Regions from separate parts of the Alteromonas sp. genome, predicted to be linked through region 2. Evidence: predicted binding sites of a transcription regulator. Region 2 holds the regulator's gene; each other region holds the start of a gene.
The links. The regulator sigma-54, encoded in region 2, starts transcription at its own class of promoters, with help from an activator protein. The targets are predictions, from matches to a motif close to GTTGGCACGNNNNTNGNNT.

Region 1: AC4PME_RS16980 (kinase) is a predicted target of sigma-54. The motif match lies at 1,993-2,011, and genes of this name have one in related genera.
Region 3: flgA (flagellar basal body P-ring formation chaperone FlgA) is a predicted target of sigma-54. The motif match lies at 1,648-1,666, and genes of this name have one in related genera.

What each region holds. Positions count from the first base shown of each region.
Region 1 covers NZ_CFHOXV010000039.1:36,029-39,310, reverse strand. The annotation lists gene AC4PME_RS16995 (response regulator transcription factor) at 1-10, opposite strand, end outside; gene cmoA (carboxy-S-adenosyl-L-methionine synthase CmoA) at 194-940, shown strand; gene cmoB (tRNA 5-methoxyuridine(34)/uridine 5-oxyacetic acid(34) synthase CmoB) at 949-1,923, shown strand; gene AC4PME_RS16980 (kinase) at 2,061-2,930, shown strand; gene AC4PME_RS16975 (HAD-IIB family hydrolase) at 2,933-3,282, shown strand, end outside.
Region 2 covers NZ_CFHOXV010000007.1:32,045-35,326, forward strand. The annotation lists gene lptA (lipopolysaccharide transport periplasmic protein LptA) at 1-7, shown strand, start outside; gene lptB (LPS export ABC transporter ATP-binding protein) at 13-738, shown strand; gene AC4PME_RS06620 (RNA polymerase factor sigma-54) at 834-2,318, shown strand; gene hpf (ribosome hibernation promoting factor) at 2,351-2,638, shown strand; gene ptsN (PTS IIA-like nitrogen regulatory protein PtsN) at 2,647-3,090, shown strand; gene rapZ (RNase adapter RapZ) at 3,137-3,282, shown strand, end outside.
Region 3 covers NZ_CFHOXV010000002.1:121,934-125,215, reverse strand. The annotation lists gene AC4PME_RS02130 (CheR family methyltransferase) at 1-688, opposite strand, end outside; gene AC4PME_RS02125 (chemotaxis protein CheV) at 708-1,628, opposite strand; gene flgA (flagellar basal body P-ring formation chaperone FlgA) at 1,794-2,528, shown strand; gene flgM (flagellar biosynthesis anti-sigma factor FlgM) at 2,622-2,957, shown strand; gene flgN (flagellar export chaperone FlgN) at 2,968-3,282, shown strand, end outside.

The DNA of each region.
Region 1 (3,282 bases), on a different contig from region 2:
TACGAGTCATATAATGCGGTGCCCGAACAATGTAATTTTTCCTGTTACTATAGGGTAATACTTTAGGCTAACGATATAAAGTCAAATTAACTTAAGGCGCTTTATAATCAAGAAATTTTTCCTTTTAAATGAAAAAAACGTGGCAATCCTTTAAAATCTGCCCCGTTTTTTAGCTAATCAGTAAGGTCTTTCAGTGCAAAAGCCGGATAATATTTTTGCCAGCCATATGACAACCGTCAGTGATTTCCGATTTGATGAACACGTAGCTGACGTATTTCCCGATATGATTCAACGTTCAGTCCCGGGTTATCAGACGATTCTGCATACCATCGGAGAACTGGCCAAAGCCAGAGTCACTGAAGGCAGCAATGTGTATGATCTCGGCTGTTCTCTGGGTGCTGCCAGTCTTTCTGTTGCACGCAACACAGATCATTTATCCTGTAAGATCACCGGTATTGATAATTCCCCGGCAATGATTGAGCGCTGTGAACGGGTAATTTCCAGTTTTCATTTACCCAACCCTGTCACACTCCATTGTGAATCTGCTCTGGACACCAAAATAGAAAATGCATCCATGGTGATCATGAACTTCACCTTGCAGTTTATTCCCCCGGAGCAAAGAGAAACGCTGCTGAGCAAAATTTTCAACGGTCTGAATCCGGGTGGGATCCTTGTTTTATCAGAGAAAATTCAGCATCCCAGTGAACAGGGAAATCATCTTCTTATCGACCTGCATCATCAGTTTAAGCGCAATAATGGTTACAGTGAGCTGGAAGTCAGCCAGAAACGGGCAGCGCTTGAAAATGTGATGCTCACCGACACCTATCAGACTCATGAAAGCCGCTTGAAAAAGGTAGGGTTTGAAGATGTGGTGATGTGGTTCAAATGCTATAACTTTACCTCAATGGTGGCCATTAAGGCTGGTGGAGACAATGCCTGATGCGACGTATTTCTGATCCCTGGTTCACTGAATGTTACCGTCAGTTGCTGGACACGCCTCTGGCACACTGGCTTGAAACGCTGCCGGCACAAATCAGCGAATGGCAACGGGAACACCTTCACGGAGAATTCAGTAAATGGTGTAAATTGCTGGAAAAACTTCCTGAGACCACTGTCAGTTCAAAAGAACTGAAACACAGTGTTACTGCGGGTAGCGCCGCTGACATCAGCGAATATCAGCAGAAACAGATAGAAGGTTTGCTGAAACAGTTTATGCCCTGGCGAAAAGGCCCCTATAGCATTCACGGCATTCATATTGATACAGAATGGCGGTCAGACTGGAAATGGGATCGGGTAATGCCTCATATCAGCCCGCTTGCCAACCGTCATGTTCTGGATGTGGGTTGTGGCAGTGGCTATCACATGTGGCGTATGCTGGGAGAAGATGCTGCCGGCGTATATGGCATCGATCCAACTCAGCTGTTTTTAATTCAGTTTCAGGCTATCAGGCATTTTATTCCTGCCGCTAATATCCATTTCTTACCGCTGGGTATTGAGCAGATGCCGGCATTAAAAGCATTTGATACCGTGTTCTCAATGGGTGTGCTATACCATAGAAAAGATCCGGTACAGTTTCTCACCCAACTGAAAGATCAGTTACGTAAAGGTGGTGAGCTGGTGCTTGAAACACTGGTAGTGGAAGGCGATGAGCAAACCGTACTGATGGCAGGCGAACGTTATGCACAGATGCGTAACGTCTGGTTTCTGCCAAGTGTAAAGGCACTCACTGTGTGGCTGAGCAGGCTGGGTTTTGAAAATATTAAGGTCGCTGATATCAATACCACGTCTCTGGATGAGCAGCGCACCACAGAATGGATGACGTCTCAGTCTTTGAAAGATTTTCTGGATCCTGATGACATCAGCAAAACCATTGAAGGTTATCCTGCACCACAACGTGCAGTACTGATAGCCACGAAAAAGTAACTTTATGTCCTGTTCGTTTGCAGACTGTTGCCAATTCTTGGCACCGGTCTGCGAGCATTCCTGACCCGGATTGGCATAATTGTTGTAGTTACTACTTTATAAACTGTGCTGAAACAGCACGTCACACAGGTAGTAACATGGATATTACGGGCTTTCTGAACGAGCACCAGTTACCGGACACTTACCAGGCCATTGCACAAGAATGGTTCATACCGTTAGCAGACGAAATCCTTTCGCACAGAAATGGTGCAGAAGGGCCATTTTTCGTCGGTGTTAATGGCTGCCAGGGATCAGGGAAATCCACATTGTGCGACTTTCTTATCCACTACTTCACCCACCAGCACGGGCTGTCAGCAGTCACGATCTCCCTTGACGATTTCTATCTCTCCCGTGCAAGACGACAAGAACTTGCTGCCAACGTACATCCCCTGCTTTGCACCAGAGGCGTACCCGGTACGCACAATACGGTTCTGGCTGATAGCACTTTTACAGCGTTAAAATCTGCAGGCAGCGTTGCTCTGCCCCGCTTTAACAAAGCCACCGATGATCCTTTTGAAGGATCTGCGTGGCCGGTAATCACCTCTCCACCTGATATTGTGTTAATTGAAGGCTGGTGTTGGGGCGTGTCAGCGCAATCTGAGGACGCACTTAAAGAGCCGGTTAATGATCTTGAGCGTACTGAAGACCCGGATGGCACATGGCGGCGGTATGTGAATGATAAAATTGCTGCAGAATATGAATCTTTATACGACGAAATGCAGTATTGGGTAATGTTAAAAGGTCCGTCTTTTGAGCATGTTTACAAATGGCGGTGTGAACAGGAACACAAACTGGCCGCAAAAACCGGAAAAACCGGAAGCGGTATTATGAGCGATGAACAAATTCTTCGTTTCATACAACATTATCAGAGACTCACAGAACATGCGTTTAATTCCCTGCCTGCAAAGTGTAATCAGGTATTTGAGTTAGATGAAAACAGAGTCATTAAAAACGTCATCAGGAAGTAGTCATGGACACAGCGAATACACTCATTTTCACTGACATGGACGGTACGTTACTTGACCACCATACATACAGTTTTGACGCAGCAAAGCCTACGCTGACCTCACTGGCAGAGCGAAATATTCCCGTCATTCCTACCACCAGCAAAACCTTTGTTGAATTGCTTGAATTGCGGGAAACCATTGGCCTGACCGGCCCGTTTATCGTAGAAAACGGCGCTGCAGCATACATTCCTCATGGTTTTTTCGCGAAAAAGCCAGCCGGTACCGTGTGGCAGGATGGTTTCTGGTGCAAATCTTTCACCTCATCGAAAATGTACTGGCTGAAATTACTCGAAAAGGTCAAACCGGATTTTGC
Region 2 (3,282 bases):
TAACTGAGTTACATGGCAACCCTGAGTGCGACTCATCTGGCAAAGTCGTATAAATCACGCCAGGTCGTCCGTGACGTTAGTTTATCGGTTTCTACCGGACAGATAGTAGGTCTGCTGGGTCCTAACGGTGCAGGTAAAACCACAACGTTTTACATGATTGTCGGTCTTGTGCCGCTGGATAAAGGCAAAATCCTCATAGATGAGCAGGAGCTGACTCACCAGCCAATGCACGAACGTGCCCGCCGGGGAATTGGTTATTTGCCCCAGGAGGCATCCATTTTCCGCAAGCTGACCGTACATGAAAACATCATGGCGATATTGCAGACGCGTAAAGACTTAAAAAGTCATCAACGTGAGCAGGAAGCGGATGCACTACTTGATGAATTTAATATTAACCATATACGTAATAGCACAGGTATGAGTTTGTCGGGTGGCGAACGCCGCCGGGTTGAAATTGCCCGCGCACTGGCAGCCAATCCGCAATTTATTTTGCTCGATGAACCCTTCGCCGGAGTTGACCCGATTTCGGTTAATGATATAAAGAAGATCATTCAGCACTTACGGGACAGAGGTATCGGTATCCTCATCACCGACCACAATGTCAGGGAAACCCTTGATGTGTGTGAAGAGGCCTATATCGTCAGTCATGGAGAACTGATTGCTCAGGGCACCGCAGAACAGGTATTAAGTAATCAAAAAGTTCGTGATGTATACCTTGGTGAGCAATTCAGGCTATAGTTAAGATATCGGGATGAGCATTTAGCGGAGATTTCGCCACCGGCACTCACACCGCTACAACCGGATGTCCTTTTTAGAGTTTATATAAGACGTAGATGAAACCATCTTTACAGTTAAAATTTAGCCAACAACTGACAATGACGCCTCAGCTTCAGCAGGCGATCAAGCTATTGCAGTTGTCTACGCTGGACTTACAACAAGAAATTCAGGAAGCCCTCGACTCTAATCCTTTGCTGGAAGTCGACGACAGCTCCGACAACGATGTAATTGAGAAAAATAACATCGATAATGATGACAGCATGCAAGAGTCTGCATCAGCCTCATCTTCTGACAGCATGGATACCGGGGAAGCACTGGAAAAGAATGATTTACCGGACGAGCTGCCCATCGACAGTACCTGGGATGAGTACATTTCTGCGTCTTCTGCACCCGCGCCCGGCCCTTCCGGTGGCGACGATGAACAAATCTTTCAGGGTGAAACCACCGAAAATATTCAGGACCATCTGCTGTGGCAAATGCGTCTGACACCTTTTTCTGATACAGACCGCGCCATTGCACTGGCGATCATCGATTCTATTGATGAGTCCGGCTATCTCACGGTTACCGTTGACGACATTCTGCAAAGCGTTAACAGTGAAGATATGGAAGAGCCCGTTGAAGAAGATGAGGTTGAGTGTGTACTTAAACGTATTCAGCTTTTTGATCCTCTCGGTTCCGGGTCCCGCACACCGCAGGAGTGCTTGTTAGTTCAGCTGGCACAATTTGCACCGGAAACACCGTGGCTGGAAGAAGCTAAACTGCTGCTCAGAGAGCATTCCGATCTGTTGGGCAGTAAAGACTACCGTACGTTAATGCGTAAAACCCGCCTGAAAGAAGATCAGTTGCGGGAAGCGATGCGTTTGCTGCAAACGCTTAATCCCCGTCCGGGCAGTGCATTAATTACGAAAGAACCCGAATATGTCATTCCGGATGTATCGGTTGCGAAGAAAAATGGCCGTTGGGTTGTAGAATTAAACCCCGACAGCCTGCCTAAGCTCAGTGTTAATCAGCAGTACGCTGCAATGAGCCGTAAAGCAAGAAACAGCAGCGATTCACAATTTATCCGCTCTCACATGCAAGAAGCTAAATGGTTCATTAAGAGCCTTGAGAGCCGGAACGATACGCTGCTGAAAGTAGCAAATTGTATTGTTCAGCAACAGATGGGCTTTTTTGAGCATGGCCCTGAAATGATGAAACCAATGGTGCTGAATGATGTCGCAGAAATGGTAGATATGCACGAATCTACTATTTCCAGGGTAACAACGCAGAAGTACATGCACACGCCCCGTGGTATTTTCGAGTTGAAGTATTTCTTCTCCAGCCACGTTGCCACTGAATCAGGTGGAGAGTGTTCATCGACAGCGATTCGCGCCCTGATTAAGAAGCTGGTTGCCGCTGAAAATCCAGGCAAGCCACTGAGTGACAGCAAGATTGCTTCGTTGTTGGCCGATCAAGGCATTATGGTTGCCCGGCGAACAATAGCAAAGTACCGGGAATCCTTGTCGATCCCGCCGTCTAACCAACGCAAAAGCCTTATCTAACTTAAGGCTGCTCAAAATAAGGAAGACGAAATATGCAAATCAACCTTTCTGGTCATCACATTGAGATCACTGATTCTTTGCGTAATTATGTCGATACTAAGTTCAGCAAACTGGAACGTCATTTTGACCACATATCAAATGTGCACGTTATTTTAAATGTTGAAAAGCTTAGCCAAAAAGCAGAAGCAACGGTTCATCTTAGCGGCGCGGAAGTCTTCGCCTCTTCCGAAAATCAGGACATGTATGCTGCCATTGACAGCATGGTCGATAAACTCGACAGGCAGGTCCTGAAACACAAGGAAAAGCTTAAAAAGCACTAATTGAATTCATGGATATACAAGCCATAGTCAGCCTGGACCGCACCGAGTGTGCGGTCCAGTGCAATAGCAAAAAACGCATTCTCGAAATCATCAGCGGGATTGCAGCTAAAAATAACCCCGATGTAGATGAAGCCACCGTGTTAAGTAGCCTGCTGGCCCGTGAGCGAATGGGCAGCACAGGTATAGGTAACGGCATTGCCCTCCCCCATGGTCGTCTGGCCGGACTGGAAAAAGTCATCGCCATTGTGGTTACCAGCACGCCCGCCATCGATTTTGATGCAATCGACAATAAACCTGTGGATATTTTCTTTACTCTGCTTGTCCCTCAGGAACAAACCGAAGGACATTTACAAACTCTGGCCATGGTTGCCGGGAAACTCAGCGATAAAGAAACCATAAAAACTATCCGCAAAGCTCAGACAAGTGATGATATTATTCGCGCATTACAGTAACTTAGTGTAATACGCACCGACAACACGTGACTTCAGGAGAAACGGCGTGAAGTTAATTATCATCAGCGGACGTTCAGGTTCAGGAAAATCAGTAGCACTTCGTGCCCTTGAGGATCTGGGGTATTACTGCGTCGATAATATTCCGGTTAATCTGCTACCAGCCCTGACACACACTGTCGCCGATGAATACGA
Region 3 (3,282 bases), on a different contig from region 2:
TCACCTCTGCCGGAAAATAAATCAGTACATTACGGCAAAATACGATGTCGAAGCGACCCAGGGCTGTATAACTGTGCAGCAGATTCAGGCTTTTGAAAGTAACCATTCTGCGTACTTCCTCATTAACCTGGACCATACCCTCACTGTTGGGAGAGAAATAGCGTTGTCGGCGTTCTGCCGATAACCCCCGGGCCAGAGAAAGTTCGTCATACACACCTTTGTTGCACTTCTCCAGCATGGCCGACGACAAATCTGTGCCGGTAATTTCCACACCTGCTCTTAAAGCGCCGGGTTTTTGCCGCTGAAATTCCAGTACTGACATAGCGATGGAGTACGGTTCCTGTCCTGAGGAACAGGCAGCACTCCAGATCCGCAACCGGCGATTTTCACTGGCGTACTGCGGCAAGATATTATTGATAAGTAATTCGTAGGGATAATTATCACGAAACCAGAGGGTTTCATTGGTGGTCATGGCATCCAGAACGGATTGCAACAGATTACGGTTCCCACCGCGTACCACTGCTGCAATCAATCCGTCCAGGCTGTCGTAGTCGTATTCGTACATCAAAGACGACAAGCGGCTACGGACAAGATATTGCTTGTTGTCGCCTAACGAAATGCCACACTGTTGCTGCAGAAAAGTTCCGAACTGACGGTAACTGTCGGCAGACACTTCTTTATTTTTCAAGCTTCCCTGGCCCCGTCAATCAGTTAGACAACCATTTACCTACAGCAGTAGCAAGTTCATCAGGATGGAATTTTGCAATGAAATCATCGGCACCGACTTTTTGCACCATCGCCTGATTGAATACCCCGCTTAACGACGTGTGCAGAACCACTTTTAATTTCTGCAATTCAGGGGTATTTTTAATTTCAGCCGTCAGAGTGTATCCGTCCATTTCCGGCATTTCTATATCGGAAACCAGTACGCCCACTTTATCTGTAACGTCGCCGGTTTCAGCAGCAATCTCTTTGAGACGGTTCAATGCTTCCAGGCCATTCTTAGCCAGCTCCATTTTCAGTCCCAGTGCCGTCAGCGCTTTTTTCACCTGACTGCGGGCAACAGAAGAGTCATCGGCAATGAATATAATCTTATCTTCCTGAGCAGTGGTATCCAGCCCGGCGATAACATCTTCACTAACCTCGGCTTTGAGCGGAGAAATTTCGTTAAGAATTTTTTCTACGTCCAGAATTTCCACAAGCTCTTTATCCACTTCCGTAACGGCAGTGAGATAACTGGCGCGGCCCGTACCCTGCGGCGGGGGCATAATGGCATCCCAGTTCGTATTGATAATGCGTTCAACCGCGCCAACCAGAAAGCCCTGTACTGAGCGGTTGTACTCGGCAATAACGATAAATGCTGTTTCGAGGTTTTCAATCCGTCTGCCGCCTGTTGCCATGCTAAGGTCGATAACAGAAATGGTTTGCCCGCGGATATGCGCGATTCCCCGTACCAGTGAATTCAATTTAGGCATTGCTGTCAATGGCGGGCACTGCAGTACCTCCCGCACTTTGAACACGTTAATACCAAAGCGCTGACGGCCGTTAAGTCTGAACAACAGTAGCTCCAGCCTATTCTGCCCCACTAACTGCGTGCGCTGGTTAACGGAATCAAGAATGCCTGACATACATCACCTCTAATTTAAATTGGGCACGAACATTGCGTTTCACCATATCACTTAATGTTTAAAAACAGAATCGCCAAAAAAGTGACACTTTAACCGTTACGAATCTAAGGGTTCTGCTTTTAATCATAGTCAAAATACAATGAACTGAACACGAAAAAAGTCATCATGCAGAAAAAGTTATCGAAATTATTGCAGAAATCTTTAAGCAGGCCGCTGATGGTTATGTTGCTGATGATGCTAAACATAGCCAGTATTCCGGCATTTGCCCAATCTTCAGCGCAGATGCGGGAAAAAATTCAGCAGGAAGCTCAGGCTTATCTGTTAAGCGAAATTGGTGACGCTCACGGCGACGATAATATTCAGGTAAGTATTGTACCTGTTGATGATCGCATTCAGATCCCCGTCTGCCATACTCCTTTTCAGTATCACGCAGACAGCAGCGCCCTCACCCAGTCCTATATTTCAGTGAGAGTGAGTTGCGGCAACAACGACTGGTACCTGTTTACCAACGCACGGGTTGCGCGGACCCGCACGGTGGTGGTGACCTCCGGACTTATCAGCCCGGGCACAGTGCTGACATCAGCAAACCTGAAGCTGGCTGAAGTAGACATTAACCAGCTGCGGCACACCAGTTACATGTCGCAAAAAGAACTTATCGGTGCGAGGATGAAAAGACGGGTCCGTGACGGTCAGCCTGTACAGGCAAATATGCTATGCTTTGTGTGTAAAGGTGATCGCATCACTATCCGTGCTCAGGCCGCGGGAATGCAGGTGAAAACGGCCGGCATCGCTAGACAGGACGGGGTAATAGGCGATAGTATTCAGGTAGTTAACGCATCGTCGAAAAAGACGCTTATCGCTGAAGTTGCCAGCACGCAAACAGTGGTTGTGAATTTGTAGCCTGAAACAGTAAAAAATACTGAAAAAAGGTTAAAGATGCGCCAGTTCAGGCCGATAACGTGTATGAGGTGTTATTGGTAGTGGAAAAAATTTATGGCAATCAACAATGTTAACAATGGAACCCCTAAGGCGCCCATTGACAATGCAAAGCTGAATAATCAGCAGGCACAGACACAAACGGCGCAGCAACAGGAAGCTGCGGCGAAAAATACACAGACGACGGCTCCGCGCCAGGATTCTGTCTCACTGACTCAGTCTGCTCAGCAGTTAAGTCAGGTGCAGAAGAAAGGCACTGAGGCGCCGGTCAATCAGGAAAAGGTCGACAAACTGAAGAAAGCCATTCAAAGTGGTGAGTATAAAATCGACCCGGATTCCCTGGCGCAGAAAATCGCACGGTTAGAAGCGCAGGTTTTTGGCATTAAATCGTAGAGAGTAATTTATGTCGCAGTCACTGGTACAGGCACTGGAGCAACAGATCGCAAACTTAACGCATCTGGCAACTTTGCTTGAACAGGAATTGCACCTGATCAGCTCCCGGGATGCTGAGGCATTGATGAATCTGCTCAAGGATAAAGAGCAAACCCTCGATACCATTCAGCAAAGTGATATTGCTATCAGTAAGCAGTACACTGCACTTACAGCGGAAAAAACAGCGCCAGACGATGTTTCCGCCTTGATTGCCCAGGCCAAAAAGCTTCTCGAAGAGTGTCAGTACCGTACATCAGTTAATCAAAAAGCCGTTGAACAGGGTCAG